One region of the Pelosinus baikalensis genome, then DNA from elsewhere that is predicted to be linked to it. Evidence: riboswitches for the same ligand, from Rfam matches in the RefSeq annotation. Region 1 holds a riboswitch; the other holds the start of a gene.

Region 1 (6,275 bases):
GAGGCAGGTCATCCTGAGCTGTCTGATAAAACCCTGGAATATTTAATCCAAAAAGAAGTTAATTTTATTGGCATTGATGCTGCAGGAGTAAAGAGAAAAGAAGGTCACCCAAAAGCAGATATGTACTGCGCAGACCACGATGTTTTCGTCATTGAAAATATCATCAACCTCAATCAATTAAAGCAAGATACCTTCAAGTTCTATTGCTTCCCCCTTCCCTTAAAGAATTCCAGCGGCCTGCCCGTTCGCCTAATCGCAGAAATACAGTAAATCCAATTTAGGAAAATGCTTCCAAACAATCGAACCACAAAGGCGCAAAGTACACAAAGGGTTATATGAATAAACCTTTTGTTGAATTCCTAATGCTTATTTCTCCTCGCATGTAGTATTTGCAATCTTCTCGATCTGCTCCCATGTCCATCGACAAGAACTTGATTCTTTAGTCAGTGTAAGCTCTTTTTCTGCCCGAGTCGCTGCGGTATAGAGCCAGCGGGGATTACTCCTAAACGCATCTTGATGGACAAAGACTTTTTCCCATTGACTGCCTTGGCTTTTGTGGGCAGTGATGACGTAGCCATAAGTTGCGATGGACACCTCTTTGGACAGTTCAAATTTGTAGGTAATAGGGTTTTTATTGTACCAGTCATCAGGAAAATGCTGATTGACCTCCAGAAATTGCGCATGGTAAACAGAAGACTTCTCTATGGCCGGTAGGAGAAGAATCTTGTGATTATAGTTCATAATGAGATAAGCCCGAACAAAGCTGGGAGAATCTTTGGAAGTCCCTTTGATGGGAAGAACCTTCTCTGTAATGATGGTGACTTGCTCCAAAGTCATTTTATCGCCATTGACGAAATAGGTGCCATTGCCGATAAAGAGGATTCGATCCCCCTCTTGGGGTTCATCCGTTATCTCTTTGCCGAATTTCACCTCACGGGCTTTTTGATTGAGGATAAGCCTTGCCTTGTTGGTGCCAATGATGAAGATGCTGTTTTCATTATGAATGACGGACTGGAGAAAAGCTCTGGCAGTAGCTTGCTTTCCTAATATCTGTACTTCTCCTCGGGACGCATTGGGAATGATGACTTGCTTTAGATTTCTGAGGCAGGTTGCGTAAAGCAGAATTTCACTGCCGGCTCCCTGCCGTTTGACTTCGGTGAGTTCAAAATTTTGGTTGCGCAATATCTCCGGATCATCGCCCACGGGTTCTAGTTGGAAGCTGTCCCCGAAGAAGATGACCTTTGCATGGGCAGACTGGGCCTCCTTGATGAGATCGGCGTAGACGGTTTTACTGATCATGGAGGATTCGTCAACGAGAATGACATGGTAAGCTTTAAACTTGACACTGGCTATCCATTCACCAGTATCAGCATCAGGAGAACCATACAAGGTGGAGTGAAGGGTTTTAAAAAGAACCTTGATTTCGCCGAATTTGTCCTTTAGTACCTTGACGGCTTGGTTGGTGGGGGCTGTAATGATGCACTCTTTGCCTAGAGCCAGTCCATATTTGACGATGTTTTCAGCGATGGTCGTTTTGCCAGTCCCGGCATAACCGGAAAGGATATATACCGATTCCTGACTGCTGCATAAGAAGGAAGCGATTTCCTTGAGGGCTGTTTCTTGATGAGCCGTATAGGTTATAGGATGTTTGCGAAGATCGAGAATATCAACCTGTGGTATGCTTGGTGGGGTGATTTCTTCCTTGCCTCGTTCTTCCCTTTCAATAGCAGGTTTTGCACTGGCTCTTTTTTGCGGTTTCGGTTCAGAATGAAATGGCAGTGAAATGAGTTCAATCTGCTTCATATCGGCCTCCTTCCAGACGTTCCCCTTAGAATGAGGGCAACTCTTAATCAAAAATGATGATCGATCATCTGCTGTGCTTTGTCTAAAAACACACTGACTGCTTCTAATTCTTTTGCGCTCAAGCCCTCCAAATGCGCAAAAATATAATCGTCTTTCTCCAAGTGAAATGCGTTATGAGCCTGATATGCGGCCTCTCCCCGCTCTGTCAGGTAGACTTGAACACGCTTCTTATCTAAAGGATCTATTACTTTGCGCACATAGCCGCTCTTTTCGATCTTCAAAACACTTTTCGAAACAACTGCCCGGGTAACACCAAAATATCGTGCTATTTCAGAAATAAACATGCCTGGATGATCGCCGATCGCCCTAATCATGTGAATCTCACCTCGATATAGAACGATACCATCACCAAAATCCAGCTGTTTCATTTTGCTGTTAGCAATTGTTTCAATCAACCGCATAAACTTACTCATCGTTGCATAAGATTTTTTCTTCATGACCTTATTGTATCGAAATTCTGTAAGTATAACAACTGTTACCGCTGCCAAATTATAGAAAAGATCATGATCTATATCATAACATCTCGTTGACAAACGTATTATTATTTGCTACGATGAGAATGAATCTCATACTGTTGAGATAGGTGCCCTCAGGGGCTTAATAGGGAAGTCCGGTGAAATACCGGCGCGGTCCTGCCACTGTAATGGGGAGCAAACCCGAAAAGTACCACTGGAGCGCAAGTCTTTATTTCATTTTGTCCCGGCTTAGTAGAAGCTGTTTTTTTTAACCAATTTGTATGCCAGGCATACAAACAAAATTTGAAAGAGGTGTTTATGATGGAATATCCTACCCATAGTCCCAGAAAATTTCTTGGAATGCTGCAGCAATATAGAGAAACACAGCTCCTATTCGCTGGCATTTCCCTTAAGGTATTTGATTACCTAAAACACGATACGTCGGCAGAAAAAATCGCGTCGATGACCGGATATGATGAAAGAAACCTTACACTCTTTCTGAACAGTCTGGCAGCAATCGGTCTACTCGAAAAAAACAATCACCAATTCCGAAATACACCAGAAACAGAGTTATTCCTCAGTCAAAACAGCCCTTACTATTTAGGGGAATATCTGACCTTCTGGAACAAGATGACAGGACTCGACCAAGTGGAAGAACTGGTTCGCCTCGGACCCGATCCAGCCATTCAAGAACAGAATCAAGGCAAAGAGCTATTTGATTTTCGCAAGCTGGCACGCTTAACAGCAGTAGAGGCCCGTACAGGCCGCGTTCAGTCATTTTTGCGCGCTGCCGCACAATTCGTAGAGCCCACTGCCCCCCTTCGGATTTTGGATCTTGGCGGAGGCTCAGGAATGATGGCTATCGAATTTGTCCGCCAGTTCCCTTTGGCTTCAGGCGTCATTTTTGAACAGCCCGGAGTGGCCGATGTTCCTGAAGAGTGTGTGGCAGAAGGGCATCTGGAGCACCGCCTATCCATCATGCGCGGTGACTTTATGACAGATCCCATCGGTGGCAATTACGACCTGATTATCGCGTCGGGAATCTTAGATTTTGCCAATGCAAATCTAAAAGAGCTGACCGCGAAAATAGCACAGGCTCTCACCCCTTCAGGCTATCTTTATCTGGTCAGTCATAGAGTAAGCGACGACTATATATCGCCAAAAGAATCCATTGTCGGCTGGCTGTCGAGTCATCTTGCAGGCCTTGACATCTTACAAACCAGATCGAACATTGAGCTCGCCCTTACAAGTGCAGGTTTTCGGAAAACGGAAATCAAACCATTGGATGGTGCTATCCAAAATCTAATGGGCGAATTTTATACGCTAGCCAAGTAGAGAATTTTTACATGCATCAGAAAGTTGTGCGAATGGCTCTACTTTTAGCCTTAATGATTGTACTGCAGTCTCTTCGACTCCTTGTTCCGGTACCGCCTTTTATATCCATGTTTGTGGTTGGCAGCGCCATCAACGCATGCCTCCTGATAGCATTGGAAATCACAGGCCCAAAAGCAGCCCTCGGAATGGCTGTTCTCGCTCCCATTGTAGCGTTCTTTCAGCAAGCCTTACCCTTACCCATCTTTATTCTGCCAGTGGCTTTCACCAATATGGCATATGTACTGATTTACCATATGACCTTATTTTACAATCGCTGGCTGGCGATCACCCTTTCTTCCATCGGCAGAATGCTGATTCTTTATTTCTCAAGCTCATGGGCTTTTTCCATCGTTGCTCTTCCAGAGAAGCAGGCTACTATATTGAAAGCCCTCATGAGCTGGCCGCAGCTAGTCACCGGAATCATTGGAGGAATCCTTTGTACGTTCCTGCTAAAACGATTATCGAATATTATCAATAAGTAGATCCTGGAGAATAACAAATGAAGAAGAAGTTCTGCATAGTGATTGCCTGCAGGACTTCTTCCTTTTATCATGAGGGGTATACTCTCTCTACATTGTACAGTCTATTCCTACACACCCGAATAGGCGGAAAATCCGCCATCCACAGGAATCACAGCTCCATTGACAAACCCGGAAGCGGGTTCACTGAGCAGCCACAATAAGGTTCCAATCAATTCTTGCGGTTCACCAAACCGTCCCATAGGCGTTTGAGAAATCACCTTCTGGGCCCGCTCGGTTAACGTACCATCCTCACGCTGCAAGAGTCCTTTCGTTTGCTCTGTTAAGAAGAATTCGGGGGCAATGGCATTGACCCGTATGCCCACCTTCGACATATGGACTGCCAGCCATTGGGTGAAATTGCTGACTGCGGCTTTGGCCCCGCTGTAGGCAGGGATCTTGGTTAAGGGAGTATAGGCATTCATGGAAGAAATGTTGATGACAATGCCCTGCTTGCGTGCCACCATATCCCGGGTAAAAACTTGCGTGGGCAGCAGGGTTCCTAAGAAATTCAGGTTAAAGACGAACTCTACCCCCTCCCGTTCCAGATCGAAAAAGGTTTGAATGTTCTCCTGCTTCTCCACATCCTCAAGGTACAAATATTCTTTCGTTGTTGTCCCTGCGGGATGATTGCCTCCTGCTCCATTCAACAAGATATCACAAGGCCCTAATTCCTTATGAATTTTGACAAGAGCCGTTGTCAGGCTGTCTTTAACCAGTACATTAGCCTCTACGGCGATGGCCACACCTCCTTCTCGGCAAATCTGTGCTGCTACCTCTTCGGCACTGGTACGATTGAGATCCACAATCGCTACTTTTGCCCCGCATTGGGCAATAGCCTTGGCAAAGGCACTCCCCAGCACACCGCCGCCTCCCGTGATAACGGCTACTTTACTCGTTAGATTAATCGTAAATGGCAACTTCATCGTTCATCCATCCTTTCTTTCCGTTCGATCGTTCTTTCTGTTCCATCGTCTTTCCTGTATACCAGTCCATTACGAGATCACGTAATGGATCAACAGTACGCCAGCCAGCCCCATAAAGGAAATGGCGGTCTCCATCACGCACCAGGATCGTATGGTCTCTTTTACGGAAAGATTGAAGAATTCCTTAAACATCCAAAATCCCGGGTCATTGGGCGGTCCTGCCATGACACTGCCTGCCCCGGTAGCCAGAACCATGAGTTCGGGACTGACACCTGTTGCTGCAATGAGGGGCAGTACCATGCCCCCTGTGGTTAAGGCAGCTACCGTTGCCGATCCTACGGCAAGACGAAGAACAGCGGCAATCATCCATGCCAGTACTAAGGGGGAAAGCTGGGAACCTGCCATTAAAGAGGCAATGTATTTTCCCACGCCGCTGTCAATGAGCACCTGCTTAAAGGCACCGCCGCCACCCACGACTAAGAGAATCATGGCAATGGTCATAGCCGACTGCTGCACCGACTCCATCATGTCTGCCATGGTCTTTCCCCGTTTGATACCAAAGGTATAAAAGGCAACGAGAACGGCAATGAGTAAGGCCATATCCGCATTGCCCACAAAGGCAAAGAACTGGGTGATATACGATTCCTTGGGAAGAGTTAATTTGGTAAGAGAAGCTGCCGCCATTAAGAATACGGGGATCAAGGTGGTAAACAGACTGGAGGCGAAACTTGGCATGTCCTCTTCCTTAAAGGACTGATGGCTATGCAGTCCTTGTGGTACAGCAGGATTGAGATCCTTCATGGTTTCATAGAAGAAGGGTCCTGCTACAATGATCGTCGGGATGGCAATGAGAAAGCCATAAATTAGCGTGAGTCCAATATCGGCATTAAAGATGACCGCAATGGCCGTAGGCCCTGGATGGGGCGGCAAGAACCAATGGGTAACGGATAAGGCGGCTGCCATGGGTACGCCCACTTCCAGTAAGGGCACTCCTGCCGATAGGGCAATGGTAAAGACCAAGGGTATGAGAAGGACAAAGCCTACTTCATAGAATAAGGCAATGCCGACAATGAAGCCTGTTAAACAGACTGCCCATTTCACATATTTCCTGCCAAACCGATCAATGAGGTGCATGGCAA
Region 2 (6,275 bases), on a different contig from region 1:
CTCTTTTTATACAGATAAGAATATGGGTCAATAAATTAATAAAATATGGATCACCAATCGTATATTCCAATGTTTTTTCTAAATCAATCAATATTTTTTCAATATATAAGACTAAATCAATATCAAAGATCTTAGATAATCCCTTTATTGTCTGTGAATCAAGCCTAGAGATGCTCCTTTCATCAAGGCCATCACTAGTATCATTTAGTAATTCATTGGTAATGGACGCAATTGCTTTTCGTATATTTACTTCTGATCCATTAATCTTTGTGCCTTCCACACTTCTATTGAGTGTAATATCATAGCTTTGCAGCCAATCCCCTATGAACTTTAAATCATTTGCAATGGAGGCTTTGCTAACATAGTATGTATCTGCCAATTTTTGAATGGATGTATTTTGATTTGATTTCGTAAGCAACAATTTCAAAGTTTCTATTCTGCGATTTTTGATTGACAATGGATCGAATGCTCCTAAATTTGCATTGATATCATTTAGTAAATCGATTTTTTGATGATTACCAATCTTTATTTGTATACCACTCCCCGGCTTGCGAGTAATCTCAATATTTTTATTTTTCAAATAATTTTCAATAAAATTTATATCTTTGGATAGTGTTTTATCAGATACTTTAAGAACTCCCGAATAATATTTAATTGGTTTAAAATCATTTTCTGCAATAAGTAGTCTGATTAATTCTTTTTGTCGTAAATTGAATATAGACACTTATTCTTCCTCCTTATTACTATCTGCACTACTTATCTCGTGTTAATAGTAACATACGTATTATTTCTTTAAAATACTAAATGCCTTCCGTTATGATACAGAAGGTTTAATACCTAACTACGTAATTTTAGCGGCAGGAGGATCAAGCCGTCGTTACTCATAAACTCAACGCCCCTGACCGACTAATAAATTCAGAGTAATTTTTATCAAAGATATTATCAATGCCAGCGGCGATTTGGATAGTAGACATTACAAAAATAGTTGAAATTTTTTATTATCCCCTATAAACAGACAGAATTTTCTTGACAATTCCTAGTAAGAAGTGATAAAAGTAATAGATGGTATAGCTTGTCTTACTAAAAATTGAATATCGTTACGTCAGGTGCCCGCAAGGGCTTAATAGGGAAGACCGGTGTAATACCGGCGCGGTCCCGCCACTGTAACGGGGAGTGAATCCGCAAAGATGTCACTGGAGCGCAAGCTTTGGGAAGACGCGGGTAAGCAAAGATCCGAAAGCCAGGAGAACTGCCTGATTGTTAGTCACCGTTATACTCACGAGCGATGAGGAGGGGATTTAGAGAGAACAATCTTTTTTGGCTGTTGCAAAGGTCAGAATCGAATATGAACGGAATCTTTTATGCTTTATAGCCCCTTTCTGAATTTCAGAGAGGGGCTAATTCGTGTGTATTAAAATCTAAGGAGGAAATCTTTGAGTGAAAAAGAAAGCAAAACTAATAAATGCCAATAAAGAAGTTTTAATAACAATGCTGCTTACTAGTTCGATGCTGCTGGGCGGAGGCAATTCCCTTGCTGCCGAAGAAGAAACATCGACTCCTACTTTCACTTTGGATCAAATGATTGTAACCGCTACTAGAACAATGAAAGATGTGAAAGAAGTTCCAGCCAGTGTTGATGTGATTACCGCAGAGGAAATCGCTGCCAAAAATGTGACATCTGTCACGGAAGCATTGCAAATGAAAACAGGTGTCTACATGAGTCCAATCGCACAGGGCGGAATCAGTATCAGAGGTTTTGGCAGCACTGATATTCTGGTTCTCTTAGATGGACAGCCGATGAATTCTGGTTGGAATGGAGTTATGAACTGGGAGATGATCCCTGTAGAGCGTATTGCCCGTATTGAAATTGCTCGGGGAGCAGCATCATCTTTGTATGGAGGACGCGCGGTTGGCGCAGTTGTAAATATTACTACAAAAGATAGTGAAAAAGATACCAGTATTGATGCTGTTGTTTCCTATGGAAGCAATAATACATGGAAAAAAAGTATGTATTTTGATCAAAAATTAAATGACAAACTATCTGTTGGAGCAGGATATGAAAAAAGGTCCTCAGACGGCTATCGCGGTTATTATCGAACCGCTAACGGCAGCGCAAGTACAACGGTAAACCCAAGTACGATCAAAAATGTAAATTTACCTAAAATATCTGATGGGTCATACCTTATTGGCGGTCGTGGTGAAAAAGAATGGGAAAATGAAAACCAGTCTTTTCATTTAAAATATAAATTTGATGATAATAAATCGTTGAAATATACGTATATGAAAAGCAAAAATGACTATTCTTACAAAAATCCTTTCACCTATGCTTATGATGCAAATGGCAATCCAATTTTTAATGGAACTGTAAAGACCCAAGATGGTAGCTATGTGAAGTTAACTGCAGGCAATTTTTTGGGATACGTAGGAAGAAGGGAAACTGATTTACACACATTAAATTATCAAGATGATGATCATAAAGTGCAGTTAAACATTGGATTTAGCGATACGAAAAAAGATGGATTCAGCAGTGCGTCTTCTTCGGTAACAAATATTAATTGGGAAGGTAAAGGAACAAACTCTTTTTATCCAAACAAAACCTATAATATTGATTTTCAAAAGGCATGGGAAAATATTGGGAAGCATACAATTGTTGCTGGCTTCAATGGAAAAGAAGAGTCTTTTGATCAAACAAGATACAATCTGACTAACTGGAAAGATCATAATTCAGTGACCAGTTTCTATGAGAAACATGGAGGAAAAGCTAAAAATATTGCTTTATTTGTGCAAGATGAATATAAGATTTCTGATCCTGTAACAATGTATTTAGGAGTCCGTTATGACCATTATAAAAAGTATAACGGTTATTCTCATTACTATGATGCCGGTGAAGTATTGAACCCATCAACGAGTAAAAACCACGATAATGGCAGTTATGATGAATTGAGTCCAAAAATTTCTTTTGAATATAAAGCGAATAAATCTACTAGCTATTATACTTCCTATGGACATTCTTTTAATCCACCACTCCTTTATCAAGTATATCGGTACGGAGGGGGAGGAATGGGTGATGTCATAGCAAATCCTGATTTAGACCCTGAAACCTCTGATACCTTTGAAATTGGTATGAAAAAATCGTTAAATGAAAAAACCAATTTGGGGATTTCTTTATATCATGTAAAGACTGATGATAAAGTTGCCTATATATCTCACTATCTGCCAGGAACATCCATTGTAGATTTTAAAAGATATGAAAATGCAGGTACTGAAAAACGCAGAGGTGTAGAATTCGATTTTACTCATAAATTTAGTACAAATTGGAATGGCTATATTAATTACGCATGGCAAAATGGTAAAATCACAAATGCTAGCGGCAAGGAAAAAAACGACTTTGATATACCAAAACATTTGTTACATACCGGCATTGAGTATAATAAAAACAAATTCAATGCTATTTTAGACGCACAATATGTCAGCGAACGGCAAGCCCCTGATACAAGTACGGGAGAATACGGCTCAGAGGATGCTTTCTTCGTGATGAATACTTACTTCAATTATAAAGTAACACCTAATACGACATTACAATTTAGTATCCAAAACCTTTTTGACAAGGAATTTTATGCTAGTGAAGCAACCTCTGGAAGAACGTATAGCGTAAGTGTGCGCTATCAATTTTAATGTTCTTAAAAGTTAGTACGATGAGTTACGATAAGATAGGCATCAAATTGATGTCAGTTAGCAGCGTCGTCCACTCATATAAAAGGTAGACGACTTTCTTGTGGATAAACCTGTTAATAACATGTGAATGGTTGTTGATAACTTTCATTGCGTTCCTCTCGCGTTATAAACAGCTCATTTAAAGTTTTATGAGATTATAAGTAAAGAGTGAATATTAACAAAAAAATAAGCCATGCATAGGATGTTTCTTCCTAAACATAGCTTCAAGACATATTGTTATACATCAATACATTCATTTAATCATGGAATCCTGTTTTCTGCATGATTTCGCCCTGTCGTTTTAATTCTTCAATAATGAAAGCACCTATTTTCTTTAATATTGTCATAATTATCACTCCTTTAGTTTTACCAGTTATTATTCTTGATGTAAATATATTTCAATCAATAATCATTGTCAATTAAAAAGTTTATTCTATTAAAAAACGCAATTATGTAAATTATAAATATTAAATATTGCTGGAATTGTTTGTAAATACTAAAATCGTCTCACCCGAAGGCAAGACGATTAAATTTCTTCATCCCCTTAAAACACAATTGGAAAGTCTTTCTTTAGTCGCTTTACCTTTAATTCATCTACAGCAGTGTATTTTTCTTCGGCTACTTCTCGAATCTTTTCCTCGATTACCAATTGAAAAAGAGCAGATTCTACATCTTCATGCTCACTTCCCAATACTGAGTTTATTTCTTCTGCTGTCATTTCGCCGTAGTCATATAATAAACATAGGATATCAGCTTGTAGAAATTCTAGATACTCCATAAAATCTCTCCTGCTCAATTATTTATTATTTAGTATATCCCAATTCATCTATCAATAAATATGGCTTAAAATACGGAATGAGAAACACCTCAAAATGTATCTGAAATCTAACAAATCCTTAAGCACTTAGGCCTAAGGAATTATTTTACACACTCTCCCTTACGAAATTATAATGGAACCAATTGAACTTATTTCATTTATATTGATTGCAATCAGTTCTCCCACGACATACGATCCAACAGCAATTGTTAATTGGATAAACAGAAATTGCAGGCCAGGTCCATTAGTATCATTACAATGACGCACCTCTAAAGAGTTCCTACGTATACTACACCTGAGTTCGTAATAACCGACACGATGGCCCCCAAAGGAAATGTAAATGAATCAATATTAGACATTGATTTCTTCTCCTTCCTTTCTGCTGAATATAACTATCCGCATATTATTTTATGCATGATCACCATTAAAGGTTACATAGCGTGTTAATCTCTCTATCAGAATAAAAATCACCAATATGACGCCCAATCAACTTCGACAACTATTCCGCTCATATAAAGCATAAGATAATTTGCATAAAAAAAATAACCAGAACTAAAAAATCCTGGTCATAAGAAAATATAAAAATATGAAAACAACGCCTTCGTCTCATTTAAAATTATAACTACAATATGCCTCTTATTATTTTACTTTCACATTTTTTAACTCTTCGCAAAAAGCAGGTCTGCGCATGTATTCGAACATCAAGTGCTTAACCAAATCAGCCGCAATATGATTGCCGCCGATTTTTACTAATAATCGTAAATGAGAACAGACATTTTTGTAATGAGATCGTTTCGAACTACGAGCTGCGTCCTGAAGGATCTCTTCTTTAAAGAGCTCATAGACCTGCTCCGGGTATTTTGCTAGTAACGGACGGTAGAAATCCACAATACGATGGGGATTCTTTTGAACATACTCTAAAAGCTTTTCCCATTCCTGCTCTTCAATAATAGCAGACGTATAATTGTGCATATATCCGGATTGTTTTGCAAACTCCACCAAAATACCAGGATAAATTTGCGCCCACTCAGCCGAATCATACATAGTCTTTAATTTCTGATAGTAGGTAAATTCACCGGATAATGCCAACTCACGGCTCACTTCCCGCATTTTATCCAATTGCTTAGTTAGTCTATACACCTCAACGCGAAACTCTTTCCACTTTTTTATCAGCCCTGGCAACTTGTGATCGTGCTCTTCACCTTCCAATGCTAACATCTCTACCCTATCATAATCTTGTACTGCCAGTGCCTCCTGTATCGCTAATTCTCGAAAGCGGGAAAAATTTCGATGTGCATAAAGAAAATCTACAGCAGCTTTTTTACCATCAAATTTATCAATCAGTTCATATTGCAAAAGGGCAATCGCTTCAGATTCATATTCGTGAAAAAAAGCGTCTTGATCCTTTTCTTCCATTTCCAGAGAAATTTTCCTCAGGTATTGTTCGAATTGCTCTCGCTGCCTAGGATTTGTGATCACCGCAATGCAAAAATGCAGCAAGTCCATTCTCCATTCGGACCAGTCATGATAACGTCTTTGACCCGCTTCGTGAAGAATTTTGAGAAAGCACTTTTCTGCCTTTGGTCCTGGGGGAACCGTATCAGTAATTTGCACTAATACATCCTGTACTTCATAGATAATTGTGCCCACATCTCCTGCTGAATCATCAGCAAACTGCAGCATACCAGTCATTTCACCCATCACACATAATGCCAAATCCGCAGCAAGTTCATATTCTTGTTCA

What was found. Region 1 has a riboswitch for cobalamin ahead of LMF89_RS18560 (methyltransferase). Riboswitches for the same ligand answer to the same signal wherever they lie in the genome.
Region 2: it holds a riboswitch for cobalamin, as region 1 does, so the genes downstream of both, LMF89_RS01140 (TonB-dependent receptor) here and LMF89_RS18560 (methyltransferase) in region 1, are expected to answer to the same signal.

What each region holds. Positions count from the first base shown of each region.
Region 1 covers NZ_JAJHJB010000032.1:9,209-15,483, reverse strand. Annotated here, with positions in the region: gene LMF89_RS18575 (cyclase family protein) at 1-270, shown strand, start outside; gene LMF89_RS18570 (ATP-dependent DNA helicase) at 367-1,803, opposite strand; gene LMF89_RS18565 (MarR family winged helix-turn-helix transcriptional regulator) at 1,851-2,396, opposite strand; cobalamin riboswitch at 2,428-2,599, shown strand; gene LMF89_RS18560 (methyltransferase) at 2,637-3,653, shown strand; gene LMF89_RS18555 (ECF transporter S component) at 3,665-4,174, shown strand; gene LMF89_RS18550 (SDR family oxidoreductase) at 4,282-5,136, opposite strand; gene LMF89_RS18545 (gluconate:H+ symporter) at 5,206-6,275, opposite strand, start outside.
Region 2 covers NZ_JAJHJB010000001.1:285,030-291,304, forward strand. Annotated here, with positions in the region: gene LMF89_RS01135 (BglG family transcription antiterminator) at 1-724, opposite strand, end outside; cobalamin riboswitch at 1,088-1,271, shown strand; gene LMF89_RS01140 (TonB-dependent receptor) at 1,438-3,675, shown strand; gene LMF89_RS01145 (hypothetical protein) at 4,259-4,492, opposite strand; gene LMF89_RS01150 (SWIM zinc finger family protein) at 5,171-6,275, opposite strand, start outside.